One region of the Paenibacillus sp. FSL R5-0810 genome, then DNA from elsewhere that is predicted to be linked to it. Evidence: riboswitches for the same ligand, from Rfam matches in the RefSeq annotation. Region 1 holds a riboswitch; each other region holds the start of a gene.
What was found. Region 1 has a riboswitch for cyclic di-AMP ahead of MKX76_RS22715 (ubiquitin-like domain-containing protein). Riboswitches for the same ligand answer to the same signal wherever they lie in the genome.
Positions count from the first base shown of each region.

Region 2: linked by a shared signal. The riboswitch ahead of MKX76_RS04825 (C40 family peptidase) and the one ahead of MKX76_RS22715 (ubiquitin-like domain-containing protein) in region 1 are both predicted to bind cyclic di-AMP.
Region 3: linked by a shared signal. The riboswitch ahead of MKX76_RS20965 (hypothetical protein) and the one ahead of MKX76_RS22715 (ubiquitin-like domain-containing protein) in region 1 are both predicted to bind cyclic di-AMP.
Region 4: linked by a shared signal. The riboswitch ahead of MKX76_RS27960 (TrkH family potassium uptake protein) and the one ahead of MKX76_RS22715 (ubiquitin-like domain-containing protein) in region 1 are both predicted to bind cyclic di-AMP.

Region 1 is NZ_JBBOCF010000001.1:5,106,220-5,114,063, reverse strand. It holds gene MKX76_RS22725 (HD domain-containing protein) at 1-94, shown strand, start outside; gene MKX76_RS22720 (TatD family hydrolase) at 261-1,028, shown strand; cyclic di-AMP (ydaO/yuaA leader) riboswitch at 1,240-1,453, shown strand; gene MKX76_RS22715 (ubiquitin-like domain-containing protein) at 1,730-2,920, shown strand; gene rnmV (ribonuclease M5) at 3,148-3,696, shown strand; gene rsmA (16S rRNA (adenine(1518)-N(6)/adenine(1519)-N(6))-dimethyltransferase RsmA) at 3,698-4,582, shown strand; gene yabG (sporulation peptidase YabG) at 4,719-5,615, shown strand; one part of gene MKX76_RS22695 (IS1182 family transposase) at 5,796-6,589, opposite strand; one part of gene MKX76_RS22695 (IS1182 family transposase) at 6,589-7,156, opposite strand; gene veg (biofilm formation stimulator Veg) at 7,503-7,778, shown strand.
Region 2 is NZ_JBBOCF010000001.1:1,029,706-1,037,549, forward strand. It holds gene MKX76_RS04800 (glycoside hydrolase family 43 protein) at 1-92, shown strand, start outside; gene MKX76_RS04805 (AraC family transcriptional regulator) at 156-998, opposite strand; gene MKX76_RS04810 (glycoside hydrolase family 28 protein) at 1,240-2,808, shown strand; gene MKX76_RS04815 (IS3 family transposase) at 3,008-3,901, opposite strand; gene MKX76_RS04820 (transposase) at 3,838-4,182, opposite strand; cyclic di-AMP (ydaO/yuaA leader) riboswitch at 4,472-4,605, shown strand; gene MKX76_RS04825 (C40 family peptidase) at 4,609-5,085, shown strand; gene MKX76_RS04830 (stalk domain-containing protein) at 5,428-6,687, opposite strand; gene MKX76_RS04835 (2Fe-2S iron-sulfur cluster-binding protein) at 6,922-7,311, shown strand; gene MKX76_RS04840 (AraC family transcriptional regulator) at 7,531-7,844, opposite strand, start outside.
Region 3 is NZ_JBBOCF010000001.1:4,710,200-4,718,043, reverse strand. It holds gene MKX76_RS20985 (carbohydrate ABC transporter permease) at 1-243, shown strand, start outside; gene MKX76_RS20980 (ChbG/HpnK family deacetylase) at 240-1,001, shown strand; gene MKX76_RS20975 (serine hydrolase domain-containing protein) at 1,056-2,495, shown strand; gene MKX76_RS20970 (proline dehydrogenase family protein) at 2,771-3,691, shown strand; cyclic di-AMP (ydaO/yuaA leader) riboswitch at 4,260-4,434, shown strand; gene MKX76_RS20965 (hypothetical protein) at 4,564-4,974, shown strand; gene kdpF (K(+)-transporting ATPase subunit F) at 5,130-5,207, shown strand; gene kdpA (potassium-transporting ATPase subunit KdpA) at 5,239-6,918, shown strand; gene kdpB (potassium-transporting ATPase subunit KdpB) at 6,941-7,844, shown strand, end outside.
Region 4 is NZ_JBBOCF010000001.1:6,251,325-6,259,168, forward strand. It holds gene MKX76_RS27940 (hypothetical protein) at 1-131, opposite strand, end outside; gene trxA (thioredoxin) at 382-699, shown strand; gene uvrC (excinuclease ABC subunit UvrC) at 1,002-3,116, shown strand; gene MKX76_RS27955 (CPBP family intramembrane glutamic endopeptidase) at 3,088-4,776, opposite strand; cyclic di-AMP (ydaO/yuaA leader) riboswitch at 5,068-5,214, shown strand; gene MKX76_RS27960 (TrkH family potassium uptake protein) at 5,290-6,618, shown strand; gene MKX76_RS27965 (potassium channel family protein) at 6,635-7,309, shown strand; gene MKX76_RS27970 (LysR family transcriptional regulator) at 7,331-7,844, opposite strand, start outside.

The sequences.
Region 1 (7,844 bases):
TAAGGGCCGGAATTATCTATATTACCCGGAGGAGAGGTTAGAGCCGCTGCTTGACCGGATGCCGGCCGAAGTTGCGGATTTATTTCGCAGGTAGGGATGAGTCCGTTATATTCGATGGACCATGGGCTTGGATCATGGATGGACCTGGTTCAAGGCCGGACGCACGAGGCATTGATAATGGACAACCATAGAACGGAATGATAAAGATTGTGCTGGATAAGATACGATCAAGGATCGACAAGAAAGGAGTGGGAGAGAACATGCTGTTCGACACACACACCCATCTGGATGCTCCCCAATTCGACGAGGACCGGGACGAGACGATTGCCCGGGCGCTTGAAGCCGGTGTTAGCCGGATGATCAATATCGGATTTAATCGCGAGACGATTCCGACCACGATGGAATTGGCGGAGACATATGATTTTATATATGCGGCGGTAGGCTGGCATCCCGTGGATGCGATCACGATGGAGGAGGGCGACCTGGAATGGATCGCTTCGCTCTGCAGTCATGAGAAAGTCGTTGCGATCGGAGAGATCGGCCTCGATTATCATTGGGATACGTCTCCGAAGGAGGTGCAGCACCGGGTGCTTCGCAGCCAAATCGGACTGGCCCGGGAGCTCCATATGCCGATTGTAATTCATAACCGTGATGCGCATGAGGATATCGTGAAGATTTTGAAGGAAGAGAAGGCTCATGAGGTTGGCGGCGTGATGCATTCGTTCTCGGGCAGCTGGGAAACGGCCAAGTTATGCCTGGATATGGGCTTTCATATTTCGTTCGGCGGGCCGATTACGTTCAAAAATGCCAAGCAGCCGAAGGAGGTTCTGGCCAAGGTTCCGCTCGATCGTCTGCTCATTGAAACGGACTCGCCTTACCTGACTCCACACCCCTTCCGAGGGAAGCGAAATGAGTCCGCTTATGTGAAATTGGTGGCCGAGACGGCAGCCGAAATTCGGGGCATGTCCTTCGATGAACTGGTCCAAATTACCACTAAAAATGCTCTGGAACGATTTGGTATTTCATGAAAACGGGAGCAAAAGCGATGAAATAGTGAGGAATTGCGATTAATTAAAGTTTTTTAACCTGAAAAGACGATTGTTTTACAATTTTTTAACCATTTACATCAAAAAATGTGCTTGATTGTTCCTTTACAACCTGCATGGAAACAGGATATCATCTTTTCAGTGATAAGAAGCTGCAAGTTTGCAAAGCTGAAACTTCAGCGATCATATTTCATGAACCGTCTCGCTTAATCTCCGAAGTTTGGGGAACGGGGGAACCGATACTGCCGTGCATGGTAAACTGTCGTGCACGAGCCGTATATGATTTCTTTATCGGGTCTTTGGGGTGAATGTGAAGGTCCTCGCCATGAGCGGGCGACCGAATCTAGGGCGTCTCTCTTACGTCCGAACCCGACAGCTAACTCCGTAAGCGAAGTAAGAGGGGAATTCTCGTGCATACCATTTCCATGATTTCAATCATCAGGAAGCCACGTTAGAGCCTCTAGTACTCTTTCACGCTGGCTTCTTTTATTTTTGAATATTGGAGAAGGTGTCGTCATACTGTTGGTAAACAGGAGGTGATTCCTAGTGGTGAACGGGAAGACGGGGATTGACGCAGGGCGTTAGATAGATAGCAGCACGCCTTGCGAGAATAACTGCTATAGTCACGTCAAAGGCATTCATGCGTTACCTAAGACGGCGGGACTATGAAGGAGGATGGAATAGTGGGCATTTTTCAACCTGAAGAAACCCATGAATCACAATCATCCAGCATGTCTTACGCATTGCGATGGAAGCATGAGAATTTGCGTCAATTGATGATGCTCGGCGCCATGGGGGCTGTTACGGTATCACTTCTCGTATCGCTGGTTATCCATGATCAATCGGGCAAGCAAGTTCAAATTGTGGTCGATGGCCGCGTAACCACGGTAGAAACCAGAGGATCGTTGCTTCAGGAATTGCTGGATGAGCAAGCGATCACGCTGAATCCGCAGGATCAGGTCTCGATGCCTTTAAACGGGACGATCCAGGATGGGGACCGGATTATCATTGACCGTGCAATCCCAGTTAAAGTAACAGTAGGGGGCACCACCAAAACCATATTCACGACCCAGGACACGGTCGATAGTGTACTCAAAGAAGCTGGCATTACGATCAAGGGTGAAGATATAGTAAAGCCGTCACAGGACACCAAGCTTACCAGTGATATGGACATTCAAATCGTTCGGGTTACGAAGCAGACCGTATCGGAGAAGGAGAATCGCGAGTTCCGCGTCATCAAGACTGCGGATCCGTCGCTGGAGCGCGGTGATAACCGTGTCATTCAGCGGGGCGAGCCGGGCGTTCTCGTCCATCACTACGAGAAGGTGTACCATAACGGCAAGCTCGTATCCAAGACGAAGGTCTCGCAAGAGGTCGAGCGTAAGACGAAGGACAAAATTATTGCCGTAGGAACGAAGAAGGTAGAGAAGCCTGTCGTGCTTCAAGCGGCAGCGACTCCGAATGTGAAGTCTGCCCCAGCGAAGCTTACGGGCACTAGAAAGGTGTCCACCGCCAAAGCGACGGAGAATAACGTCATCTCCAGAGCGGGTGTTGATTTCAAATACCAGAAAGTGCTGAATAATGTTTCAATGACCGCATATTCCGCTGAGCAGGCGGGAATCGGAACCCGCACGGCTTCCGGAACACGGGTAACCGAGGGCCGGACGATTGCAGTTGATCCGAGCATCATTCCGATCGGCTGGTGGGTGTACATCGAAGGCATTGGCTTCCGCCGTGCAGAGGATACCGGCGGAGCGATTAAGGGACATAAAATTGATGTGTATTACGATTCGCTGAAAGCGGCCATGAACTTTGGCCGGAAATCGGGGCGCACCGTTTATGTGATCGGTCCCGTAAAGCCTGATTTGAACTAATGAATCCCATTTTCTAATGACTTTGCCATTCTAATGCTAACGAATTTAGCTTATAATAGATCATAATGAAGAAGAGGAGAAACTCCTCTTCTTTTGTTTTGCGGCGTATTGGTCGCATTTTGGGGCCATCATGTAAAAAATACGCCGTATGGTTTCAGCCGATGCCGATTCAAGGAGAACGGTCGGACAGGCGGTATGTGTCCTTTTGGGAAGGAAGAGAGAACGTTATGATCCGAGAAGTAATTGTGGTTGAAGGCAGGGACGATACGGTAGCGATCAAGCGTGCGGTGGATGCCGACACGATCGAGACCGGCGGCTCTGCTATTAATAAGCATACGCTGCGCCGTATTGCCCTCGCGAAGGAGCGCAGGGGGGTTATTATCCTGACAGACCCCGATCATGCAGGGGAACGGATTCGCAAGATCATCGACCGTCATGTCCCCGGCTGCAAGCACGCCTTCATACCGGAGGCGGATGCGACGCGCAAGGGCGATATCGGAGTCGAGAACGCATCTCCGGAGGCTATACGGCATGCCCTGGATCGCGTCCACACCTCATTTGAGGGGGCGGAGAGTCAGATCAGCCTGGAGGACATGATCGATGCGGGGCTGACGGCTCATCCGGAGGCTGCAGCCCGGAGAATGTTCATGGGAAATGTCCTGGGTATCGGGTATTGCAACTCCAAGCAGTTCCATAAACGTATGGCGATGTTTCAAATATCGCGTGAAGAGTTTCTGGCGGCGCTTGCGCAGCTGGAAGAGGGAGGCCAAAGCTGATATGAACCGGATGGAAGATATATCGACACCTAGACGCACGAAGGAGATCATTGCCCGCCATGGCTTTTCCTTTAAGAAGAGCCTGGGACAGAATTTTCTGATCGACCAGAATATTTTGGGCAAGATTGTGGAGGCGGCCGGCCTTGATAAAGAGAAAGGTGCGCTTGAGATCGGTCCCGGCATCGGGGCGTTAACAGAGAAGCTGGCTCAGATGGCCGGAGCCGTTACCGCAGTAGAGATCGATCAGCGCCTGATTCCGATTCTTAAGGAAGTGCTGGAGCCTTACGATAACGTTAAAGTTCATCATGGAGATGTCCTTAAGGTGGATCTGCACGAGCTGTTCCGCCAGGATTTCGCGGAGGTGGGGAAGGTAAGCGTTGTCGCCAATCTGCCGTATTACGTGACGACCCCTATTCTGATGAAGCTGCTGGAAGAGAAGCTGCCGCTGGAGAATATTGTGGTCATGATTCAGAAAGAGGTCGCCGAGCGGATGGCCGCAGCGCCGGGAAGCAAGGATTACGGAAGCCTCAGCATTGCAGTTCAATATTACAGCGAGCCGAAGCTCGTCTGCATCGTTCCGCATACCGTGTTCATCCCGCAGCCCAATGTGGAATCGGCCGTCATTCGGCTCGCGGTAAGGGAGGAGCCTCCGGTTTCGGTTGAGGATGAGTCCTTTTTCTTCGAGGTGGTTCAAGCCTCATTCGCCCAGCGGCGAAAGACGATTGCCAACAACCTGAAGAGCCGGTTCTTCGCCGATGAAGGACGCGAGCGGCTGGAGCAGCTGCTGGAGGAAGCGGGGCTCGATCCGAAGCGCAGGGGAGAGACGCTGAGCATCGAGGAGTACGCACGGCTGAGCAATGTCCTGTATGAGGCGGGGATTCGTTAGAAACGGAACGAAGTGTGGTCTGGTCGTGGCTTTAGGATATTCAATCAGGTCAAGGCAAGCCGCCTGAGGGAAAATTGCCGCCATGACGAACCAATGGCTCCATTAGCCCATACCATAGGGTAGGGGTGATGTTGTGATGAACTTGGGAGACTTGGTCGTTCGTAAATCCTACGGCGGCGATGTAACGTTCCGGGTAGAAGGATTGCGGCATAATCTTATCGTCATCAAAGGCACGGAATTCCGGCTGCTGGCCGACGCTCCCGCCGATGACCTGATCCAGGTACCGCATCCCGCCGTAAGCGAGCGAACGAAGCAGGCACAGATTAAGGCGAATGAGACGCTGGAGAGCCTGCAGAAGCGCCGACAGGAAGAAAGTGAGCGGCAGCTGAAGAGCCTTAGGAATAACGGCGGCCCGCAGGCTGCTAAAGGATATTTCGACGTTCCGGGCAAGGTCCTGCATCTGGACGGGGATCCCCAGTATCTGAAGAAGAGCATGGCGCTTTATAACCAGCTTCGGGTCCCTGCGGAAGGCCATTATGTGAATGAATCGGCGATGGCCGATACGTTGTATCGGCTCCTTCCGCGGGTTCGACCCGATATCGTCGTGATTACAGGTCATGACGGGGTTCTTAAGCGAAGACAGCCGTATGATTTATACAGTCTGGACAGCTACAAAAATTCGCATAACTTCGTATCGGCGATCCAGGTGGCCCGGCAATATGAGCGGAACCTGGATACCTTGGTTATCGTGGCTGGAGCGTGCCAGTCGCATTTTGAAGCGCTGCTGCAGGCAGGAGCCAATTTTGCGAGCTCGCCGGGCAGAATTCTCATCCATGCCCTAGACCCGGTCTATGTGGCCGCCAAGACCGCCTATACGTCGGTTCGGGAAACGGTCAACCTCAACGATGTAATCCACCATACAATCAGCGGCAGTCAAGGCGTAGGCGGAATTGAGACCAGGGGCAGCTACAGGATCGGCCTGCCGAGCCTCCAGGATCTGTCGACATTGAAAGTAACGCCTTCCGTCAGCTAAGCGGTGCTTTGTTCGGCGAGGCATTCGAATGCGAAGACGCAAGGATGATGAAGAACCGAATATAGGCTGAGAAAACCCCGGGCACCGGGGTTTTCAGATTGTCGAGAAACCCTGTCCTTTTAAAGGATCAGGGTTTCTCTGTATTTCCAAAGTAACTAAGTTAAGAAAAATATGAGGGGGCTACCCCCGTTTTTCCAGGCGATCCAGGTGGATCGCCATCTTCTTCATGTTCTGCACGGCTGCCGTCATCAAGGCCTGTTCCCTGACGTTCTGCAAACCGCGCAAACGGCAATAGCGAAACCCATGGAGCTCTTTGGCATCCGCGAAGCTTCGCTCAATCGTTTCTTTTCGTTTTCGGTAGAGATATTTCCCGGATCGACTCAACCGGTTGCCTCGCACCCACTCTTTGCTGTCCTCCCAGACATGACGGGTTACCACCTTTCGGTGGTTGCGAGACCGTGTGCATTCGTTTAATAACGGGCAGTTCTTGCAATGCTGTGGATCCGAAGCGTACTGCCGGTATCCCTCGCGGTTGGTCGTCGTGTACGGTAATTCGTGCTTCGCTGGACAGACATAAACATTACGCTGTGCGTCATAAGTGAACTTCCATTTTGGGAATAAACCTTGGGTTGAGTGAAATCTTCGGTGAGCAATAACGGCAAAAATATTTCGGCTTTGCAGCCCTTTGCAAATGGGTGAAGTCAAATACCCGGAGTCCAGAGCAACGCCTTCGACTTTAAAACCAAATCGTTGTTGTTGACGATCCAAACGGGATAAATACGGTACAGAATCATGGACATTTCCAGCGGTGACATGTACATCCGTAATCATATTGTATTTCAGGTCCACAGTACGGTGATCTAAGTAGAAAAATCCTTCCGGTTTCCCATCACGGATCATATAACCGCTGTCGGGATCTGTCGTGCTCACTTTGACTTCCTTTTCCTCGATCACGTCCTCTCTAGGCTTTAGCGCTTTTTTCCATGTGCATTCCGGTCAGCCTCCACGGCAGCATTAAGTTCACTCACATAGTCACGGGTGTTTTGTAAAACCTGCTCCTTTGTGTATTTATGCTTGTTCGCACTCGCTTTGACGTGGGTTGAATCGGTAACTAAGACACGTCCGCCCACCATACGGTGCTGGATAGCTTGAAGCACAATCTCATCGAAGATCTCCTGAAAAATCTCGGTGTCTTTAAAGCGAGTGCGACGATTCCAGCTAATCGTAGAATGGTCAGGCACTTTGTCGGTTAGACCTAACCCCAAAAACCAGCGGTAAGCAAGATTGGTTTGAATCTCACGTTCGAGTTGGCGTTCGGAACGGATGCCATAAAAATAACCGAGGAAAATCATTTTAAATAACACGACAGGGTCGATAGCTGGCCGCCCATTATCAGCACAGTAAAGCGGACGAACCTTTTCGTCGATGAAAGAGAAATCGATATACTTGTCCACTTTACGGAGCAGATGATCTTGAGGAACCAATTCTTCAATCGAAACAAATTCGTAAGCCTGCTGTTTTTCTCGATTCGAACGCAACATATGTAACACCCTTCCGAACGGTTTATTTAATACCATTATACAACATTAACGCGGTGTCGTGTTGAATTAAATTCACAAGAAAATAGCTGTCGAGACTTTCTCGACAGCCTGAAAACCCCGGGCACCGGGGTTTTTTTACTTTGTTCTATACGGTGAAGAAAATTGTCAAATATCATACATAAAGCTTGTCGATTTAGCGCATATTAATGCAAATGGAAATGAGATTTGCCGGGCTAAAAAAAATACATTGACAACGTATTTTTGATGCTGATATAATTAATGTTTTTGATTTGACAAAATGCTGGAAGTTCGGTATAATGGACAAGGAAAGAGGTGGTCGTCGACAATGGCTAAAAATGCGCTGTTGGAAATCAAACGCAGTCTCGATGCCCATTTAGGGCAAAAAATTACGCTTCGGGCTAACGGTGGCCGCCGTAAGACCGTCGAGCGTACTGGTGTTTTGGAAGAAACGTACCCTTCTGTTTTCATTGTTAAGCTGGATCAAGACCAGCAGACCTTTAAACGCGTGTCTTACAGTTATGCCGATATTCTGACCGAAACCGTGGAAATCATGGTGACCGGCGATGACAACCAGATGCGAATCACCTATATCAAGTCATAACGACATGACGATATGTCACGAGAGAACAGCCTTCGTTAGCGGAGGCTGTTTTTGTTTTCCCTGGAG
Region 2 (7,844 bases), 4.1 Mb from region 1:
AGGTAGGATTGTTTGCGGCGAGCCGAGAGGATCACTTAGACAGAGGGTATGCGGATATCGACTGGTTCCGGGTTGGAAGAGGAGAGAAATAGAAGCTGGAAGGGCTGCTCCTAGACGGGGAACCCGGCATTGGATCAGCCCGAACGGCCCTGAGGCTATCCATGGCGCTTACGGTATTGAAGGGGCGTCGTGCCTGCGATTTTTTTAAAGGTTTTATTAAAGTGGGCAATATGCTCAAATCCGGTTTGCTCGGAGATGAATTGTACGGAATCCCGGCTGTTCACAAGCATCTTCTGGGCTTCACGAATCCGTACCACCTGCAGGTACTCGCGAAAGTGAAAGCCTGTCAGCTTGGTGAACACTCTGCTGAGATAGGAAGGGCTGATGTAAAACTGCTTGGCGATCTGATCGAGCGTAAGCCTTTCATGATAGTTGGATTTGATATACTGGGCAATCTCCGAAATTTTCTGGTGCATCGGATGCTCATATTCTGGGGGCAGCGATTGGAGCGAGGTCTCGATCCGGTGCAGGCGGATGAGCAGCTCGTTCATCCACGCGCGAACCAACGAGCCGTAATGTGCCTGCCCGGATTGACATTCTGCGAGCATCGAGAGGAGCAGCCGTTCGATGTCGGGCTGATGCTTCAACGGAATGCGAACCAGCCTGGATGTCCCGTGATCGAGCAGCTTGGCGACGCCGGCATCGCCCTCTTCGATGAAGCTTCGGGAGAAGCCGATCAGCACCCGCTCGAAGATCAGCTTATCGGAGCTTGCCGTCGAATGCAGATCATGCGGGTTCACGATCATCATATCCCCTTTTTTGACGGTAAACACATTATCGTCCATGAAGTAGACCCGCTCTCCATGAAGCAAGTAATACAGCTCGAAGTAGGGATGCTCATGCGGACGGGGCATGCTGCTGGAACCGTTTCGTGACATGTATTGGATGGAGAAATCATCTTCTCCTATGTGGTACTTGGGCTGCAGCCGGTCATTCATTCTCTCTAACTCCTTTGCACACGCGGATCCGATTCTATTGTCATTTGTGAAGCCTGATATACCTGAACAGGTCGGAGACAACGGATACGGCTAGTTGGGTTCGTAGAAATTTATATATCATGGCTGCAGCCGATCTTCAAGGGCTTTGGCTGCAATCGGCAGCATTTTTTATAAGCGCTTACATCTTCATGCGGTATCAATCGAATAAGCAAACTTGAAACTTACTAAAGCGGAGGTAAGCATGAAACAAACAGAAGAAGCAATATGTCCCGACTTGCCTGTAATCCCGGAATACACAGTAATGATCACTGACTATGGCGCAGTAGGAGACGGCGTTTACGACAATACCCTGGCATTTCATCAAGCAATCGAAGCTTGCGCAAAGGCAGGAGGGGGGAAGGTGGTCATCCCTCCGGGGATCTGGCACACCGGTCCGTTAACCCTGCAGAGCCGGATTGAGCTTCACGCTTCTGCCGGCGCGCTTGTCATGTTCAGCAAGCAATTCGAAGCTTATCCGATCCGGATGTCTGCTTATGAGGGCCGGCAGATGTTCCGCTGCCAGTCTCCGCTCGATGGAGAAGGGCTGGAGGATATCGCAATCACCGGCAGCGGCATCTTTGACGGAGGCGGCGAAGCCTGGAGGCCCGTTAAGCAAGGGAAGCTGACGGAAAGCCAGTGGGATCGATTAATTCATACCGGCGGCGTCGTGGATGACGGGGGACTGTGGTGGCCAACGCCGGCTGCCCGGGACGGGATGGAGAACCTGGCCCGGATCGAACAAACAGGCAGCCGGAATCCCCAGGATTATGAGCCTGTCAGAGACTATCTGAGACCCAATCTGCTCAGCTTGAGAAACTGCAAGCGGATTCTGCTCAGCGGCCCTACCTTTCAAAACTCCGCAGCCTGGTGCCTGCATCCTTGGGCATCGGAGCAAATTACCATTCAGAACATTACCGTCCGCAATCCATGGTATGCCCAGAACGGGGACGGACTGGACATCGATTCGTGCAAATACGTGACCGTGGAAAACAGCTCGTTTGATGTAGGAGATGACGCGATCTGTCTGAAGTCCGGAAAAAATGAAGCCGGGCGCCTGCTGGGAAAGCCGAGTGAGCGCATCAGCATCCGGAACTGCACCGTTTATCACGGCCACGGCGGGATCGTTGTCGGCAGTGAAATGTCCGGAGGCATCAAGGATGTGCACGTATCCGATTGCACCTTCATCGGCACCGATATCGGCATCCGGTTTAAAAGCTGCCGCGGACGCGGCGGCGTGGTCGAAAATATCTTCATCGAACGGATCCGGATGCGGGAGATCGACGGGGATGCCATCTCCTTCAATTTATATTACGAAGGGAAAGCCGGCTCCGGCGAATACCAAGCGGAAGCGATGCTCCCCGTTACCGAGGAAACCCCCGTGTTCCGCAATATTGTTATTAAGGATATCGTCTGCAGCGGCGCGCATACTGCGCTCCTCATCAACGGCCTGCCGGAGATGCCGGTGGAGAACGTGACGGTGATGCGGTCGGCCATCACAAGTCGGGAAGGCATTGTATGCCGCAATGGAAAGAACCTGACGATTCAGGACATGGTCCTTCGCAATCAGGAAAATCCGCTGCTTCTTTTTCACCAGAGCCGAAATGTACAGGTGGTGAACGTCAAGGGGGAAAGCGACTCGCTGGATGACCGCTTGCTTGTGGTTACCGGGGAACGGTCCGGGCAAATCGAATGCTCGGGGCTGCATGCTGATAGGGCAGGACAGATTATGATTTCTTCTGAAGTGGAACCGGAGGAGGTCGTGATCAAGTAGCTTTGCTGTTGGATGCATTAAGGTTTAGAAGGGAGGTGATCGAATTATAACCGTTGCAATCTCAATATGATAAGGAGGTACGCCATTGAAAGCTGCAAAATGGCTGAAGCAAATGCTTGTTCTATCGATGAATTTGCTAGAACAAGAAGCCGGCCCCCTGAACTTAACCCTGTCAAGTAGACAGCCTAAAAAAGCAGCCTTAAGCAACCCTAGTTCGGTACTCAACCGGACTAAGGTTGTTTAGTTTTTGTTGAAAACGTTCATGGTTGTAAAAATGGATATATCGTTCAATTGCCTTTACGAGCTCTTCCTCGGTCGAGAAAGTGTCGAGTCGAAGACATTCTGACTTCAGGTGTCCAAAGAAGCTCTCGATACAAGCGTTATCCCAGCAGTTTCCCTTACGCGACATACTCACTTTAATTTTCTTACGCTTCAAAAAAGCATGGTACTCCTTGTGAGTATACTGGAAGCCCTGGTCGCTGTGGAGCAGCAGGTTGGCTACTTTGCGTTTATGTACAGCTGCTTGTACGGTCTCCAGCACAAGCTTTAAATTGTTGTGGCGTCCGATCCGAAAGGCAACCACCTCGTTGTTATACAGGTCAAAAATAACCGACAGGTACAGAAAGCGAGAGCCGATTGGCAGATAGGTCACATCGGTGACCCATTTCGTATTGGGTGCCGTGGCGTTAAAATCCCGATTCAGTACATTGGTTGAGGTAATCCCTGCCTCCCGACGGCCAAAGTATGGCTTCCTTCGCCTAATACGCGCACGAATCCCCAGTTCTTTCATCAGCCGGTACACACGCTTATGGTTGACGTTCAAGCCAAAGGTTTTCTTTAGCCAGACACGAATCCGTGGGTATCCGTAAATGCCCTTTAGCTGAGTATGGCACTCTAGAATCTTCTCTTTCAGAGCCTGCTCATCGATCTGTTTGGGCGTTGGATTATTCTTTCTGGCTGCCCATTTGTAGTAACTACTTCGAGCGATACCTGCCAGTTCACACAGCAAGGCCACGGGGTAGTTGCTGGTTAGCGCTTCGATGGCTTGGTAGGTTTGACGTCGCTTTGCTCTTGCCCCCTTTGCAGTTCCCATAGCTTTTTTAGCAAGGCATTCTCCGCTCGCAGCCGCAGGACTTCTTCCTCCAAGGTTTTGGCCTTCTTCGGTCTCCCGTTCTTCGAACCCGTCGAGGTGCCTCTTTTTTCCTTGAGACCCTCAATTCCTTCTCGCTCGTAGTGAGCCACCCATCTTCGAACCATCCTATCATCGATGCCCAAGGTCTTGGCTACCGTCTTGTAGCCAAGACCTTCCTCCAGGAACATCGCAACAGCCTTGCGCTTAAATTCGATGTCATATGTCTTTCTTATTTCGCCCATGGAAAAAATCCCCTCCAAAGTAGACTTTAATGCGCTTTTTACACACTGTCTACTTAAAGGGGATAATATCACCCTAGGTGTCGGCTTCTTGCATGGAGGTTTTTTCGCCGCACTTAGAAAACGGAAACAATTTTAACATAAATGTCATGACTATGTGACCTTTCATATAGTAAAAACACTGTTAAAACTCTTTCGATTCGACGGCGATATCTAAAAAACGATAGATTTATCGGATATTATTGACAGTTTGCTAGCTTGTATACTATATTAAGAAAGGGTTACAAAATGTTAATGAATTTTGCCGAATTTCGCTAGAGAAAACGGGGGAACCGTCCTGGGTGAATTATTCTTGTAGTAGAGGGAATATAGGTGACCTTCAGCCGAACCCTTAGCTAACTCCGTAGGCATCGAAGGAGAGAATATATTTTGAAGAAATTGGTCATTTCTTTGCTAGGATCCGCAATCATTTTTTCTTCCGGTGCCGTGACAGCGTTTGCCGATCAGCAGCCTAACTTTCAGCAGCAAGTGAAGCAGTTAGTAGGAACACCGTACAAGTGGGGCGGAACAACCACAAGCGGATTTGATTGCTCCGGATTTATTCTGTATATGTTCCGTAACTTTGATCTTGACCTTCCGCGCACTTCCCAAGGACAAGCCCAAGTAGGCGTGCATGTAGACCAGGAAGAGCTGCGTGTCGGTGATCTGGTATTCTTCAACACGAACGGCAAGGGAATTTCACATGCTGGCGTTTATATTGGAGACGGGCAATTCGCACATGCTTCAAGCAGCAAGGGTGTTCGAATCAGCAAGCTTAGCGACTCTTACTATAAGCCACGTTATGTTACCGCACGCCGGGTGTTAAGCCAAGAGGAATATGCGAAGCTGGTAGGAAGTGTTAGCTAGATCAGCTCATCTTTGATCTTGATCCAGCTCTCTGCACAATGATCGTCTTGTAAGTCCTGGTAAGGAATTCTATGATCGATTTTCAGTGATTGCACCGAATACATACATAAGTCTTGATGATGACCTCTGTATACGACAGAGGTCATCTTTTTTTTGTGCCGGTCATGTGGAAGATTGGCATCGGCTAATTCATAGCCTGTGTCGTTTCAATGGCTGTCAGAGATGCTCGGTTATCACGGAAGCATTGAACAAGCGAACAGGCTGCAGGTCCATAACGACCGGCAGCCTGTGTAGTGATGATCGGAAGGATGGACTCATCCACGCTTCAACCTTTATTACGGATCACTCTTTGATCACCGCTTCGTTCATGGCGCCTTCGATATCATCACCGTAGACTCTGAATATACCGAGCCGCCACAATGCCGCACCTTTCAGCTGATAGCGCTTGGCCAGACCAAGCTTGTCGTCGATGGAGTTCTCCGTTTCGCTGCCCAGGCTAATTCCAAGCAGAAGCTTGTCCTTAGGGGCTCCGGCATCAAGTGCAAGCTGAATAGCCTGCTGCACTTGCGTGTTCGGTTCCGGCTTCCGGTCTTTGGTGCCAACCGGGTGATACTGGTATGCCATGATAATTAGATCGTCGGCAATCGATGCAAGCGTTTTGTAATCATAGCCTTTATAGGCGCTGTTTAACGGAGGTACGGCCAAGGACAGGGCAGTCCCTTTCGGCAAGGCAGCTCTAAGGTCCTTCACGTATTGGTTCAGCAGCTTCTGCTGGGAGGCGGCATCCAGCTTGAAGCCCAATCCTTCGAAATCCAGCACGACCCCGCCGAACCCATTGTCCGTAACGGCGGCGGTAATCCCGTCGATCGATTTCATCCGCAGTGAGGCGTCGCTCATCATTTTTGTCAGTTCGCCGTTACCGTCCAGTGCATATACCATCAAATAGGGCTTAATGCCCTGTCCTTCCGCATCGGCCACAAGTGTCTGGGGCGTAATGTCTCCGGCGGCTTCCGGCATGCGGTATTCAACCCCTTGAAGGGTGAATTCGCCGTTACGGTCAATTCGGCTCCAGCCAAAGGCGACGGAATTCATCCATTGAATAATATCCCGCTCCTTGAAGGATTCAATGGCATAGAAGGCCCGCAGATGCATTTTGCTTTTTGGTGATTTGAGCGATACGGTGCGCGTTGCCTGATTCCACCTTACGGAAGCCCCGAATTGGCTGCTGAACGAGCTGAGCGGAATCAGCACGCGTCCTTCGCGCATGATCGGCGCTGCGGGCAGCTTGACGTTCTTCTTATTCACCACGGCGGTGGTGCTGCCGACTCTGAGCTGAACCTCGGTTGTGTTATCGTTGCCGGTCTTTACCGCCTGCACGGTTTGGGTCTTGCTGTTCCATTTGATGTCGATGCCCAGTGCCTCGCCCACAGCCCGGAAAGGCACGTAGGTTACGCCTTTCTCAATTCGCGGAGCCGCATCGAACGCAAGCGGAACATCATCCAACAGAACGGAAATGGTTGGTGCCGCATGGGCTGGATGATGATCAGCCGCGGTTCCGAGCAGCGACAAAGAGAGCAGGGAGGCGGCGGCCAGCTTTCCCAATCGTTTTGAGTATCCGATAATAATCTCCCCCACATTCTATGAAAGATAAATGAATCTATGAAACGGTTTACAGCAATGATAGTATAGCAAAATATTGGTAGAATACAAAATAAATAAATAGAGCGGTTTTCAAATGATGTCTGCGTATAGACGGTGTGAGAATAGCCCGGCTTTCGAGTATAATGGTAAGCGTAAATGGAGTGAATAGTTCCAGGCATTTTAGGAGGATATATCGTGTTTAAATTCTGGAGGAGTAAAAAGAATAGCCATTCGGCCGGTCATCCGTCTGCATCCGGTGGACAGGAGCTGGAGGAGGCTGTTCCCGACAAGCTCATCGAGCTTTCCGGTCGGGAGGTTCACAAGAGCGTTGCTCCCGTGCTTGGGATGACGGTGCTGGATCTGGCCGAGCGGAACGATGTGGATTGGAACTCTTTTTGCAAAAGAGGCACGTGCGCACGCTGCCGATGCCATGTAAGCGTTGGTGTCCAGCATTTGTCGTCACCGAATCAGGCGGAGGAACAGAGGCTGGACCCCGAAGAGCTCGAGGAAGGGTACCGGCTTGGCTGCCAAAGCCGGATCGAATCGGTCGGCCCGATCAAGATTAAGCATGCCCCTTATTTTTAGTAGAATATTTGTACCTTTTGGGTTCAAAAGTGACCGTCCCTCGTCTAATAAATTTTAATGATTGCTCGAGACTCGCTTACAAGGACCATTCGTGCCTCGGCACGAGTCCGTTGTCGGCGGGGGAAGCCGGCAATCCTCGTCACGGGATTGCGCTTGGCGGCCGCATTCGCCGCATAAACGTCAAGCAGGCAGCCGCATCTTAGCGGCTGCCTGCCGGCGTTATTCCGTCAACTGGGCTTGCCGCCGCTGACTTTCCCGATAGGAGGATGGCGTCTGCCCGGTTATTTTTTTGAACAGCATGGAGAAATACTTATCATTCCCATATCCGACCTGCGACGCAATCTCGTGCACGGGGGCATCGGAATCCGACAGCAGACGCTTCGCTTCTTCAATCCGCTTGGAGATTAAGTAGTTGAAGGGCGAATCGCCGAGCTCCTTTTTGAATAGATGGGATAAATAGTGCTGACTGACATACAGCGTGTCGGCGATGTCCTTCAGACTGATGCTCTGGGTGTAGTTGGCATCAATGAATT
Region 3 (7,844 bases), 400 kb from region 1:
GTAACGGTAGCGATTTTGAACGTGATCGCCCTGTGGAATGACTATCTGCTGCCGTCCCTGACGCTGTCGGATAAAGGGCTGCGGACGATTCCGCTTTCGACGTTCTACTTCTTCGGGGAATTCACGATCGTATGGAACCAGGCGATGGCCGGCCTGACCTTAACGATTATCCCGGTGGTCATCTTCTATATTTTTGCGCAAAAGTATATCATCAAAGGGATTGCTGCAGGTGCGGTAAAATGAGGCGGATCATTACCAGAGCGGATGATCTGGGCTCGAGCCGTTCGGCCAATCTGGCGATTGCAAGAACCGTAAACGCCGGATTTATCAAAAACGTATCCGTTATGGCGCCGGGGCCGTATGTGGCGGAAGCTGCCGAGCTGCTGGCCCGCCGCGATGACATATGCTTCGGATTCCACATGACGCTGAATGCGGAGTGGGACCGCATCAGATGGGGACCTGTTTCGGCGAAGGAACAGGTTCCTTCGCTTGTGGACCCAAGCGGATATTTCTATCAGGATCCGTCGATGTTCCAGCAATCTCCTCCGGCCTTGGAGGAGATTGTGGCCGAGTGCAGCGCGCAGCTGGATAAGCTGACGGCGCTAGGCTTTCGCATAACGTATGCGGATTCGCATATGATGCCGGAGCGCTTCGTCCCCGGGCTTCAGGAAGAGCTGGACCGCTGGATCGCAAGCAAAGGACTGATCAATCACCGGTATTACTATAATTTTTTCCCTGACGGCGTTCCATCTTCCATCCCGCAATTCGAGGCTGTGCTCAGCAGGCTCACAGACGAGCAATATTTCTTTCTGTCTCATCCGGCACTCTATTCGGAGGAGATGACGCAATGCGGCAACGCCCGGGTCGACGGCGAAGAGCTTGCGCGCGGGCGTGATGCCGAGGCTGCCTTTCTGATGCAGGAGAACTTGATCGAGATCAGCGAGCGCCATGGCTTTCGACCGGTTCGATATGATGAAGCGGTTTCAGGATCTGGTGTATAATGGTTCTGACAGGATGATCGATTACTTGCAATATACAGGGAGAGGCGGATTCTTATGAGTATGGACACGGTTCAATCATTGTCAAGAAGCACCCCCGAACGCCAAGGCATTTCCTCGCGGGCCATCGAGCGCTTTATCGGTTCGGTCCAGGATCAAGGGCTAGAGCTGCACAGCTTTATGCTGCTGCGCCGCGGCCATGTCATTGCGGAAGGCTGGTGGGATCCCTACGGACCCGAGATTCCGCACATGCTGTTCTCGTTAAGCAAGAGCTTTACCTCCACTGCGATCGGGCTCCTCGCAGAGGAAGGCCGCATCGCCTTGACGGATCCAGTGATCGGCTTCTTTCCGGAATATGCGCCGGAGGCTCCATCTGAAAATCTGGCAGCGATGACTGTGCGGGATTTGCTCGTGATGGGGACCGGCCATGCGGCGGAACCGGCGCTGGAATCCGAGGACTGGGTAGCCGACTTCTTCAAGCAGCCCGTGGAGCATGAGCCGGGAACCCATTTCGTGTACAACAGCGCGGCGACGTATATGCTCTCGGCGATCCTGCAGAAGATTACCGGCAAGACGCTGCTGGAGTATTTGGAGCCTCGGCTCTTCGAACCGCTCGCCATTCACGGAGCTACATGGGAGAACTGTCCGCGGGGCATCAATGCCGGCGGCTGGGGACTCAAGCTGAAGACGGAGGATATTGCGAAATTCGGTCAGCTGTATCTGCAGAAGGGCGTTTGGGGAGACAAGCGCCTCATTCCGGAGGCGTGGGTCCTCGAAGCGACGTCGAAGCAGATTTCGAACGGGCCGGCAGACGGCTCCTCCGATTGGACGGAAGGATACGGCTACCAGTTCTGGAGATGCCTGCATGGCGCCTACCGCGGCGATGGCGCATTCGGCCAATACTGCATCGTTCACCCCGAGCTGGAGGCGGTGATCGCCATCACCTCGGGCTTGAATGATATGCAGGCCGTCCTGAACAGCGTATGGGAGCATCTGGTGCCTGCCTTTGAGCCGGATGCTTTACCGGAGAATGAAGGAGCGGCGGTCTCGGTCACCGAAACGCTTGGAGCGCTGAACGTGCAGCCGCCGAAATACCAGGCCTTCTCCACCCGGGAGCCGGAAGTTTCCGGAATCGTGTTCGAGCTCGAGGAGAATGAGCAGAAGCTTCGTACCTTCTGCGTTCGATTCTCGGAAGAAAGAGTCGTGCTGGAGATCGAAGCGCATTACGGCCTCGAATCGCTTGTGCTTGGCCGGAACGCATGGGCGGAAGGCACGACGAGACTGTTCCGGATGGAGGAGGGCAAGGTATGCTCCTCCATGACGTGGAATGATAAGGGCAACCTGGTGATCACGCTTCGGGCGGTCGAGACGCCGTTCTGCCTGACCGTGGAGGCTGACTTTACAGAAGACGGGCTTCATTTGGCCCAATCGGTCAACGTATCCTTTGGAGACCCGGGGCTGAAGCCGATTACGGGTCAGGCAAGGGAAGGGCAGTAATGAGGCTAGGCGCTCCCTCAAGTGCAGATTGGGGCGTGAACCATAGAATTGCTTCAAGCACAGCCGTAACATCAGCAATGAACAAACGCGCTTGGACGCTCGGAGATTTCTCCGAGCGTTTTTTAACGTGTGTTTCTTTCCCTTCCGAAGTCGCTTTTCCATTTTAGCGGAAACTCCCACCAAGCCGAAGGAATGTCCTCTTCGCATGATGCGACCTTTTTTGCATATGAGTTAAGGTAGAGCGCATTTTACTCCGAGAAGAGGGTGAGGCATGCATGGACGGGACCGAGCTTTACCGGAAAGTCGTGTTGACGGTGTCGGGGAACCGGCTGGTGAAATGGCTTTCGATTCGTTACGGCAAGAAACTAGCGGGCAGATTCATTGCGGGAGATACGCTGGAAGAGGCACTCGATGAGATCGAAAGGCTGAACGGGAAGGGAATCCTGGTAACGCTGGACCATCTGGGAGAGGGCATTACTTCGCTGACGGAGGCTTCGGCCTACCGGGAGGAATATATTCGGCTTGTGGAGGGCATCGCCAACCGGGGAGTGCAATCGAACGTATCCCTGAAGCCGACGCAGATGGGCTTGGCGCTCGACCCGCAGGCAGCATACGAGAACATTAGAACGGTGGTCCGGGCGGCCCAAAGGCATGGCAACTTCGTACGGCTGGACATGGAGGACTCGCCATTCACGCAGGCCACGATCGATATGACGCTGCGGCTTCATAAGGAGGGGCTGACCAATGTGGGAACGGTCATCCAGGCCTATTTGTACCGGTCGGAGGAGGACGTCCGGATGCTAATGAAGGAAGGGGTGAAACTCCGGCTGGTCAAGGGAGCTTATAAGGAGCCGGGAACGATTGCGTATCAGAAGAAGCAGGAGATCATCGGCAATTATAAAAATTTAATCAAGCTTCAGCTGGACCAAGGAGCCTATACCGCTGTCGCGACCCACGATAACAACATCATCGATTGGGTCAAAGTATTTGCAGAGCAGAACCGGATCAAGAAGGATGCGTTCGAGTTTCAAATGCTGTATGGGCTGCGCATGAAGGACCAGGCCCGGCTAGCGCAGGACGGTTATCGAATAAGATGCTACATGCCGTACGGCACGATGTGGTACCCGTATTTTACCCGCCGCATTGCAGAGAAGCCGGCCAATCTGATGATGGTGCTGAGGAATATGTTCAAGTGATTGGGAAGCGAAAAACCGCTGACGATTTCGGTAGGGAAACGGTACGAAAGGTCGGAAAAAGTAAATTCCGATTTGTGGCCGTTATTTTCTGAAAAAACGTGAAAACAGCGAAGGAAAGCGCGTACATTTGGGAATGGCATTCATTATTGCCATTCCATCGCCTTATATCGCTTTATTGCTAAGAAATGGCGAAATAGAGAGGGATATCGAGTATGGAGAAGATAATCGGGGATGAAGAGGACTTTCCGGATTGCACCTGTTCCATAATACGTTACACGGGTTTTCGTCTGCATTTACTTCCCGAATCGCCGGTCGTATGATACGAACTATGAATTGACCGGATGATTTCCGGAAGCTGGCAGGGCGGCCTGATACCGCCGTGGAAGCCGGCCAGTGTGGGAGCTGCGGCCTTCCATCGGAAAAAAGCGCGTATGCCGGAGACCGCTATGGGGTCCTTCGGCTCGTACTTGCGTCAAGTGCCTCTCACCGCTTGACCCTCGGCCGGGCCGCTTTGACAGTTTTCGAAAACATCAGGGTCAACCATTAACCGAATACATGCAGCTCGCTAGATTCATTTTCGCTGAGTCCTTGAATGAAAAAGGAGCGGGGGAACCAATCGGGAGACGCGATTTCGCGCGTTCTCTCCGGGGTGAATCCCATAGACAAGATAACGGTCTATGGGTAGGGCGACTCTCACGCCCGAATCCGTCAGCTAACCTCGTAAGCGTATCGAGAGAGGCAACGATTGTCGTGACTTGACGAAGCCGCGGTGTTTTTCGCCGTGCCTTTAGGAAGAAGCCGCGGGAAGAGTTCTTCTCCTCCCGAGGCTTCTTTTTTGTTGCCTTCTCCGACGGACACGAGGAGGAGAACGTATGGAAAAACAGCAAGACACGATTCTGATATCCGCGCCGACCAAGGCCGGAGAGGCATTCATCCGCCAATTGCTCTTAAGGGAGATCCCGTTCGCCGTTCTGGCAAACAACCCTGCAGAGGGGGAGAGGGCGAGCAGGCTCGGATGCAAGGATGTCATCATGCTCGACACGAGAGACGAGCAGACCTGGGTGCTTCCCGAACGGCCGATCGGCAAGGTGTTTCTGTTCGAGAACAGTTTGAACCTCTGCTGCCGCTACTTGCGAATATGCCGGACATGGACCTCGGCTTCGATCTATGTTATTACAAATTCCGGCAATCCGAGACTGATTTACAGAGGGCTTGGCGCGGATGTCGTGCTGCACACGAATCATGACCGCGTCGATTTCCTGATCGCCGCGCTTTTAGACTAGCTACCGGAAAGAGCTGTTTTTACGGCTTACCGCCAAGGAGGGATAACAATGCAGGATGTATATATGCTGCTTCTGCTAGGTGCAGCCTACGGGCTGTTCCGGCTGTTCATAAGCTGGTGCGGCCGCGTTATTCAAGAATCGGAGGGTGACAGGCCATGACGCTGATTTTGATATTGACCGCTGCGTTATTTTTATATTTGGTTTATGCGCTGATTCATCCCGAAAAATTTTAGGATTCAAACATAAAGGAGGAAGCCGCTTATCATGGGCATCGTACAAATCGCCATCGTCATCCTGGTTCTGCTGCTGCTCGTCAAGCCGCTTGGAACCTACCTCTATCTCGTGTTTCGCAATGAACCCGGCGGCACGGACAAATGGTTCTCCTGGGCGGAACGCCCGATATTTGCCCTCATCGGACTCAAGGAACGCAGGGGGATGAGCTGGAAGGGCTATGCGCTCAGCTTCCTGCTCACCAATATCATCCTGGTCGGAGCAGGGTATGCCATCCTCCGTTTTCAACAGGTGCTGCCGTGGAATCCGAACGGCATCGAGAACATGGAGCCGACGTTGTCGCTCAATACAATGATCAGCTTCATGACCAATACGAACTTGCAGCACTATAGCGGGGAGTCGGGCCTCTCTTACTTTTCCCAGATGGCCGTGATCATGATGATGATGTTCACGTCCGCCGCCACCGGGCTGTGCGTTGCCATCGCCTTTATCCGGGCCGTGACGACGAAAGGCGCTACGGTCGGCAACTTCTTCGAAGACTTCGTGAAGGCCATGACCCGGGTGTTTATCCCGGCGGCCTTCCTTATTGCCATGCTGCTGGTGGCACTGCAGGTGCCGCAGACGTTAAAGCCGACCATGAGCGTAACGACCCTTTCGGGATCAGAGCAGCAGATTGCGGTCGGCCCGGTAGCCGCGCTTGAATCGATCAAGCACTTGGGAACGAACGGAGGCGGCCATATGGGAGCCAATTCCGCGCATCCGTTCGAGAATCCATCCCCGTTGACGAACGTGATCGAAATATTGTGCATGTGGAGCCTCGGGGCTGCCCTGCCCTATACGTTCGGATTGTTCGCCAAGAGCCGCAAGCAGGGCTGGATCGTGTTCTCTGTCATGATGACGCTGTTCATCGGTTTTCTATCCCTGAACTATGCGGCCGAATCAAGCGGGAATCCAGCGCTGAACCGGCTCGGGATTGATTCGTCCCAAGGCAGCATGGAAGGCAAAGAGGTCCGCTTCGGCATTCCGCAATCCTCCTTGTTTACGACCGTCACGACGGCGGCCACGACCGGATCGGTCAACAACATGCACGATACCCTGACCCCGCTTGGGGGCATCACGCCGCTAGCGCTAATGATGCTTAATTCCGTCTTCGGCGGGAAGGGCGTCGGCTTGATGAACATGCTCATGTACGCGATTCTGGCCGTATTCCTGGCCGGGCTGATGGTCGGACGAACACCCGAATTTCTTGGCAGGAAGATTGAAGCGAAGGAAATGAAGCTGATCGCCGTCGTGATCCTGGTGCACCCGTTCATCATCCTGGCACCGACAGCGCTTGCGTTGATGACCGATGCGGGTCAATCAGGCATTACGAACGCAGGGTTCCACGGCATCTCCCAGGTGTTGTATGAATATACGTCTTCGGCGGCGAACAACGGGTCCGGGTTTGAAGGGCTTGCCGATAACACGCCGTTTTGGAATGTAACAACCGGTCTGGTCATGCTGCTCGGCCGTTATATTTCGATGATCGCATTGCTGGCGGTCGGCGGATCGCTGATGCGGAAACAGTGGGTGCCGGAGACCCCAGGAACGTTCCGTACTGATAACGGGTTGTTCGCCGGCATTCTGATTGCCGTCGTGCTGATTATCGGCGCGCTGACCTTTTTGCCTGTACTGGTTCTCGGGCCGGTTGCCGAGCATCTTACGATTCGTTAAATAGAAGAGGTGACTTAGGACAATGAATAACCCCAAACAACGTTTAATGACCAAAGCGATGGTCGTTCAGGCGCTGAAGGACAGCGTTGTGAAGCTGAATCCTGTCTTGATGCTGAAAAATCCGGTCATGTTCGTGGTGGAGGCCGGAACGATCGTGGTGCTGCTGATGACGCTGTTTCCGTCCTATTTTGGGACGGAGAGCAGCATCGGCTTCAATCTGACCGTGTTCCTGATCCTGCTCTTTACGCTGCTGTTCGCGAATTTCGCGGAGGCGATGGCGGAAGGGCGCGGAAAAGCGCAGGCCGATTCCTTGAAGCAGTCCAAGAAGGAGATGACGGCCAATAAAGTAACGGAAGGAGGCGGCGTTACGGTAGTTCCGTCGACCGAGCTGCGAAAAGGGGATATCGTCATCGTGTCCCAAGGCGAAATGATACCTGGCGACGGCGAGGTTATCGCGGGACTGGCATCCGTCGACGAATCGGCCATCACCGGCGAATCTGCGCCGGTGATCAAAGAGGCCGGTGGCGACTTCAGCTCGGTTACCGGGGGCACCCGCGTGGTTAGCGATACGATCAAAATTCGGATTACGAGCGATCCGGGAGAATCGTTTCTGGACCGGATGATCTCGCTTGTTGAAGGAGCCTCCCGACAGAAGACGCCTAACGAAATTGCGCTTAACACGCTTCTGACCGTACTGACGCTCATCTTCCTGATCGTGGTGGTGACACTGGCGCCGATTGCGAAGTACCTCGGCATCGAGCTGTCGGTTCCGGTGCTCATCTCGCTGCTTGTCTGCCTCATTCCGACGACGATCGGCGGTCTGCTGTCAGCGATCGGCATTGCGGGGATGGACCGGGTCACCCGGTTCAATGTGCTGGCGATGTCGGGGAAGGCGGTAGAAGCAGCCGGGGATATCAATACGATGA
Region 4 (7,844 bases), 1.1 Mb from region 1:
ACGAATCCGAAGAAGATGATGGTCATGAAACCGAACATCCCAAGAAAGCCCATCATCAAATCGCTGAAATCATTGCGCGGTTCTTCGTTGATGTGCTCCCGCGGATCGTTCATGCGCACGTTTACATCCATGGTGCTTGCCTCCTCAAAAAGGTGAACATTCCGTATGCACGGCTAAGACAGGTCACCCGACTTATTATTAGTAGTATACCCAATGTCCAAATCATTTGTAAAGATTGCATGAATATTCCGAGAAATCCCCTTTCTTTAGGTGAGTATATTTCACTTTTTCTTAAAGTTTGTGGTATACTAAAACCGTCGACGCATTCGACATTATGATTCGCGCTATATCTTGAAATTATCCTGTAAGGAGGAGTATACAATGGCTATCGTTAATGTTACCGATCAAACCTTCGCCAACGAAGTGGAAGGTCAAGGAACGGTTGTAGTTGATTTCTGGGCCCCATGGTGCGGTCCTTGTAAAATGCTCGCTCCGATTCTGGACGAATTGTCCCAAGAACTCGGCGACGATGTAAAAATCGCAAAGGTGAACGTGGATGAAAATCCGGAATCCGCAGCACGCTTCGGCGTTATGAGCATTCCGACGATGATTTTCTTTAAAGACGGCCAGCCTGTCGATAAAGTGGTAGGGCTTAACTCCAAAGAAGCCTTGAAAGGCATCATTGCGAAGCATCAATAATGCTTGATATGCAAGTGCCGCTACCGCAATAAAGCTTCCATAAAGCGCCTTCGGTCAACAATCCGATAGGCGCTTTATGCGGTTTATCATCAGGATTTTGCAGCATTCGATTACTGCCGCTTCCGGGTACAATATATAGACCCCGAAACAGCGCCATCTTGATCGAGCCGCCCGCTGGCGCCTTTGGCGCCACGAACAAAACCGTTGACCTATACATTGCAGATTGATCGTCGCTTTTTGGATTTTTTGCAGCAATCTCATCATCATAATCATATATAATCTTCTTGGAGAGGAGGAAGAAGATGGACGACTTCGGCAAACAACTGCAGGAGCAGGAGAAGGCGCTGGAGAATATCCGGCACAAGCTGGCGCTGCTGCCCGATCAGCCCGGGTGCTACCTGATGAAGAACCGGGAAGGAACCATTATTTATGTCGGCAAGGCCAAAGTGCTGAAGAACCGGGTGCGCTCTTATTTTACCGGCAGTCACAACGGCAAGACCCAGATGCTGGTGGCCGAAATCCGCGATTTCGAATACATCGTAACGGGCAGCAATATGGAAGCGCTCATCCTGGAGTGCAACCTGATCAAGACGCACCAGCCAAGATATAATGTACTGCTGAAGGATGACAAAACCTATCCATATCTAAAAATTACGAACGAAGAGCATCCACGCCTGGAAGTAACGCGCCGGGTGCTTAAAGATAAAGCCAAGTATTTCGGACCCTACCCGAACGCCTATGCCGCCCAACAGACGAAAAAGCTGCTCGACCGCATGTATCCTTTGCGCAAATGCGGGGTTATGCCGAAAGAGGTGTGCTTGTATTATCATATGGGCCAATGCATGGCTCCATGCGTGAAAGAGGTGCCGAAGACCGCCTACGAGGAGATCACCAGCGAAATCACCTCCTTTCTAAGCGGCGGCCATGAAGAGATCAAGAAGGAGCTGCAGCGCAAAATGCAGGAAGCCGCAGAAGACCTGTATTTCGAACGCGCCAAGGAGCTGAGGGACCAGATCATCCATATCGACACCTTGATGGAGAAGCAGAAGATCACCACAACAGACACCCGGGACCGTGACGTCTTCGGTTATGCCGTGGATAAGGGCTGGATGTGCGTGCAAATTCTGTATATGCGCCAGGGGAAAATGGTGCAGCGCAACAAGTCGATTTTTCCGTTCTACGGTGACGCGCACAGCGACTTCATGTCCTTCATCGCGCAGTACTACAGCGATAACCCTGCCGTCCCGCAGGAAATCCTGCTTCCCGGACCGATCTTGATTGAGGAGGCCGACTCCGATGCGCAAGACAGCATCGCAGCCAAGAATGATTCGATATCGGAGGGAGCAGGCAGCCGAGCCGCTGCTTCCAACGAGAGCGGCCTGGCCCCAGGCGCCGGTGAGGGCGATACCGCTGGATCGCCTGCCTTAGCAGTCGCTGAGGACCCGTCCGGCTCAGGTTCGGCCGGCGGTCCGGAAAGCCCCGGGCAAGGGGAGGAGGCCGAACGTCTGGCCGCCGCGACAAAAGCCGAGAACGAGCGGGCGGAGGCTGCCGGCCTGGTGGACGCCGCCGGAGGTGCAGCTGCCTTGCAGGAATGGCTCGGCGTTAAGGTGCATGTGCCGCAGCGCGGCTTAAAGCGCCAGATGGTCGGGATGGCGATTGAAAATGCAAAGGTTGCGCTGGATGAGAAATTCCGCTTAATCGAACGAGATGAGGAGCGGACATCGATTGCCGCGGCCAATCTCGGCGAAGTGATCGGCATCGAATCCCTGAACCGGATCGAGGCGTTTGACAACTCGAACATACAGGGAACGAATCCGGTTTCGGCGATGGTCGTGTTTACAAACGGGAAACCGGATAAGAAGGAATACCGGAAGTACAAAATCCGCACCGTGCAGGGGCCGGATGATTACGAGACGATGCGTGAGGTCATCCGGAGACGGTACGAGCGGGTGCTGAAGGAGAATCTGCCGCTGCCGGACCTGATCGTGGTCGACGGCGGCAGGGGACAGATATCGGCTGCGATCGATGTGCTGGAGAATGAGCTGGGACTGTTTATTCCGGTCTGCGGGCTTGTGAAGGATGCCAAGCATAGAACGGCGCAGCTGATGGTCGGCGATCCGCCGCAGCCGGTGTCCCTGCCGCGGGACAGCCAGGAGTTCTATCTGCTTCAGCGCATCCAGGATGAGGTCCACCGGTTTGCGATCTCCTTCCATCGAGAGCAGCGCGGCAAATCGATGGTTTCGTCCAAGCTGGACTCGATCCCGGGCATCGGCGAGAAGCGGCGGAAGCTGCTGCTGAAGCATTTCGGCTCGATCAAAAAAATAAAAGAGGCTTCAGTCGAAGACTTTAAGCCCCTTTCGATCGGTGAAAAATTAGCTACAGATATACTCAATGCCCTTCGTGATGAGGAGTCGTGACATACGGCTTCTCTTTTTTTGTTGGATTCAAGCGATAGATCACGTAAGCCACGATTGCCGGCAGCACCATATAGAACAGGCCGATTAGCACATTAGGGGTCCCTTGAAGCATGACCAGGCTGATTCCCATGAGAATGCTGTTGAAGACGACATGCGAGAACATGGCCGCAATATATCCGTATTTCAGGAAAATATAGCTGAACAGCAGGCCGATAATGACCAGCTCAATCGGGCGGGATACGACTGGGTAAATCGGATACAGCGTATGGCCTAGCGCCCAGATGATCGAGGTGATCAAACTCGCGACAAAGGTGCTGCGCACGATTTTCTTCACCATTCTAATGCCGAACAGCCGGTACACCGCTTCCTCCGAAATGCCTGCCAGCCAAGCCATCAGCGGAAACAGCCATGGATAGAGCATGTTGTAAGGCGACTGCGAGGCATCGGTCGTGGACCAGGTGTTCAAGGTCAGGCCGAGCGCGATGAAGATCAAGGACTGAATGCCGAGCAGAATGAGGGCCCACAAATAGCCCACCTTCATGCTTTCCAAGACATAGCGGCCGTACCCGGGCTCCTTGGCACGCGGCCACGGATTAAGCCCGTCTTCCTTCCGCCATAGACCGCTTCCGCCGACAAGCGAGAAATAGAGCAAGGCGGAGAAGACGAGGGAGTAGATGGCGTAGAAGATCATCATCCCGATGATGCCGGTCTCGGACATTCCTTGTGCCTTAAAGACCGGAACCAGGTTGTACGTATTCAGCATCTGGATGACAAACAACAGGACGGACAGCAGGATACCGCGCTTAAACGAGGTATAGGCTCTGGTCTTGACGCTGTAGACGATGGCCAGGATACCGAGCACAAGCGTAAACAAACCGTACCCGACCAGCGTCAGCAGCGTTGCATCCTGCGTCTGCTTGTTCACATAGGCAGCATGCGCTGCCGGAACCGAGAACGCGGGCTCGAAGGAACGCAGTGTCCCATGTTCAAAGGTAAATGCCAGCTGCAGCCTCGAATCCCCGATGGCGGCTTCCGTGACGGTATATCTCAGCTTAGGTTCGCCTTCCCGGGTAGAAAGCTGCAGCTGCGTCGCATCGTATCCGGCCCACTTGAGCCACGGCTCCGCGAGCGCCTGCTTCTCGGCCAGCGTCATGCCTTCCTCAACCAGAAGCAGCATTTGCTTCCGGACCTCCCCTTGATTCAGCTCGATCCTGTCGTAACTGGAGCGGGCGGAATCATAGGAGAATCCCGCGATGCCGGCATTCTGCATATGCACATCCACGTTCAGCGCATCGCCACCCGGCAAGGTGAAGCGGACGCGGTATACGTCATATGGGTATTTGGCTTCGTAATTCTTGTTATACTCCTTTAGCTTCTTTTCCTTGGCCAAATATCCGTACAGCTCGGAGTTGGACTGGTATGTAACAAGGGGGTCTTGCCCTTCGGAAGCAGGAAACCCTAAACGTTCGCGAGCGAACCGTGACGCCGCTTGCGCAGCCTCATCCTTGGAAATGATTTGCGGATAGGGCGTATCGGTCGACTCGAAGGAAGTGGATGGGAGTACCTGGAATATAAGAAACAGGATCAGACCGATGATGGCCGGTGCGATAAGCTTCTTTAGGTTAGGCGTCAGCTTCAGGGGCTCTTCGGCACGGTTCATGAAATTCCTCCTCTTAATTTTAGTGCTTTCCGATATGAATAACCGGCCCCGCAAAAAGCGGATCATAGAGTCAATATAACATACATATGAAGAACAAGCCCTGCTTATCCCAAAGGGCCAATAATGAAATAAAACGCTGAAAAGGAATGAAAGGTTTCGAAAACGTTAGAGAACCATATCCTTGTACTCTTGAATATGCCCAATTCGCGCTCATTTAAAGACTTTTTGGTAAAAAAACGACGTTGGGTTCGCTTCCGGATTGCGTTATAATCACATCATGCTTCAAGGAACCGAATAAACCAGCCGAATTTCGTAATGAGAACGGGGGAACCATGTAATTGGGGTGAATTTCATGATCTCTTTCGGATCATGGATAGGGCGGCCTGTGATAATGCCCGAATCCGTCAGCTAACCTCGTAGGCTGTTGCACAGGAACCAGACCGTGAAGGGCACTGTTTTCCAGTGTCTTTTTTCTTTGATTTTTTTGGAGAAGGTGAAACTTTGAACTCAAAAATGAAGTGGCTTAAGCTGTCACCTCCGCAGATCCTTGCGCTCGGTTTTGCGGCGGCGATCCTGGTCGGTACCATTCTGCTCATGCTGCCCGTATCCAGCAGGACCGGCGAACCGATCAGCGGGATTGACGCCATGTTTACGGCGGCTTCCGCCGTCTGTCTGACCGGGCTTGTTGTCGTGGATACAGGCACAAGCTTCAGTGCTTTCGGACATACGGTGATCCTTCTGCTCATTCAACTCAGCGGGCTTGGGTTTATGACGATGGCAACCCTGTTCGCCCTGGTATTCAAGCGGAGGATATCGCTCAAGGACCGGCTTGTTCTGCAGGAAGCGATGAATCAGTCCTCCATCGAAGGGATCGTTCGTTTGATCCGGCGGGTGTTTATCTATTCCTTGACCTTCGAGGCGTGCGCTGCCGTACTGTTTACACTGCGCTGGGCATGGGATATGCCTATTGGAAAAGCCCTCTATTTTGGGGTGTTCCATTCCGTTTCGCTGTTTAACAATGCGGGCTTCGATCTGTTCGGTGATTTTCATAGTCTCACGGATTATGTCGATGATCCGTTGGTAAACATCGTATCCATGCTGTTGATCATATCCGGCGGCATCGGGTTCGTTGTATTATCCGATTTGATCGATTTCCGTCAAAAAAGGAAGCTGTCGCTTCACTCCAAAGTCGTTCTCTCGATGTCGGGGGCGTTGATCTTCATCGGGGCGATCATCATATTTATTTTTGAGTTCACCAATCCGTTAACGCTGGGCTCCTTGGACGGGGGAGGTAAAGTGCTCGCCTCGTTCTTCCAATCGGTCAGTCCGCGAACAGCGGGCGCGAATTCGATTGATATCGGCGGCCTAAGGCAAGCTACGCAATTTTTCATTATTATACTTATGTTTATCGGAGCGTCGCCGGGATCGACCGGGGGCGGAATCAAGACGACAACCTTTATGGTGATGGTAGGGGCCGTGTTCGCGATGATGAGAGGGCGTGAGGACATCGTCTTATTCCGGTTTCGCCTCGCTCAGGAGCGGGTCTTAAAGGCGTTAACGATTGCGCTTCTTGCGCTGCTGCTCGTATTGACGGTATCCATGATCCTGTCCACGACAGAGGATGCGGATTTTCTGGAGATTCTATTCGAAACGACCTCGGCCTTCGGCACCGTCGGCTTGTCGATGGGATTGACGCCGGATTTGACGGTGTTCGGCAAAATATTGATCAGCTTAACGATGTTTGCCGGACGTCTAGGTCCGCTGACGCTGGCTTATGCACTCGGTCCGAAAAAGGGTAAAGAATTGTATCGTCATCCGGAAGGCAAAATGATTATTGGATAAGGAGTATAGGAGAGACATGAAACCAAAGCAATTTGCAGTGATCGGTTTGGGGCGGTTCGGCTCGAGTCTGGCACTGGAACTAATGGAACTAGGCTATGAGGTTCTCGGCATTGACCGGAACGAAGAGGTCGTCGAGGATATGAGCGAGTATCTGACCCATACGGTGGTCGCCGATGCTACGGATGAGGAGATGCTGAAATCGCTCGGCATCCGCAACTTCGACTGCGGGATCGTCGCGATCGGAGACGATATCCAGATGAGCATTCTGTCCGCCATCCTGCTCAAGGAGCTTGGCGTATCGACCGTCGTGGCCAAAGCGATTTCCGTGCTGCACGGCCGGGCGCTGCAGAAGCTGGGTGTGGACCGGGTCATCTTCCCCGAACGGGATATGGGAATCCGTGTGGCTCACCAGCTGGTTACGCCGAATCTGCTCGACTATATCGAATTATCTAAGGATTATTTGATCGTGGAAATGACGGTAACCGATTGTATGGACGGCAAGACGTTAAGCGAACTGAACACGCGCGTCCGTTACGGTGTCACGGTGGTCGCCCTCAACAAGCGATCCGGCATTATCGTCGCGCCGACGGCGATGGACGTGGTCAACGCCGGCGATGTTATGGTCGTCATCGGCTCCAACGACAATGTGGAGCGGTTTGAGACGGAAGTCGTGAATCTGCAGCAGAAATAATACAAAAAAACCTGACGATCTCTAGGTCGTCAGGTTTTTTCGCTGCTTCTCTTCCGCAAGGCTTCGGAAGAGCACCTCGGTTTCGTTAATCCAGCGGCGGGCGGCGCTGCTAAGCTCTGAAGCATCCCCGTAAATCAACGAGGTCGTCCGCCGCGTCTCCATGAGCGCGGGGATGTGAATGTCCACAAGCCCGTTGTCGGAGAGCAGCTGCGGACGGAGGTATGATTTCGGAAGCAGGGCCGCTGCTTTGCAGGTCGGGATCAAGCGGACGATCGCTTCGAAGGAATCGATCTCCATCCGAATATCGGGCATGATGCCCCACCGGTGAAACAGGTCGTCCGTCAGCTTACGGTACCAGGTTCCGGTCGAGAAAATAATCATCGGAAGCCCCTGGAGGTGCTCGACCTCGACATCCTCCAGCTCCGCCAGCGGATGGACGGCGGGAATGACGAGCTCCAGATGATCGTCAAACAGGGGAATGCAGTTTAGTCCCGGTTGGTTGATGGAAGAGGCGACGATGCCGACATCCACCCGT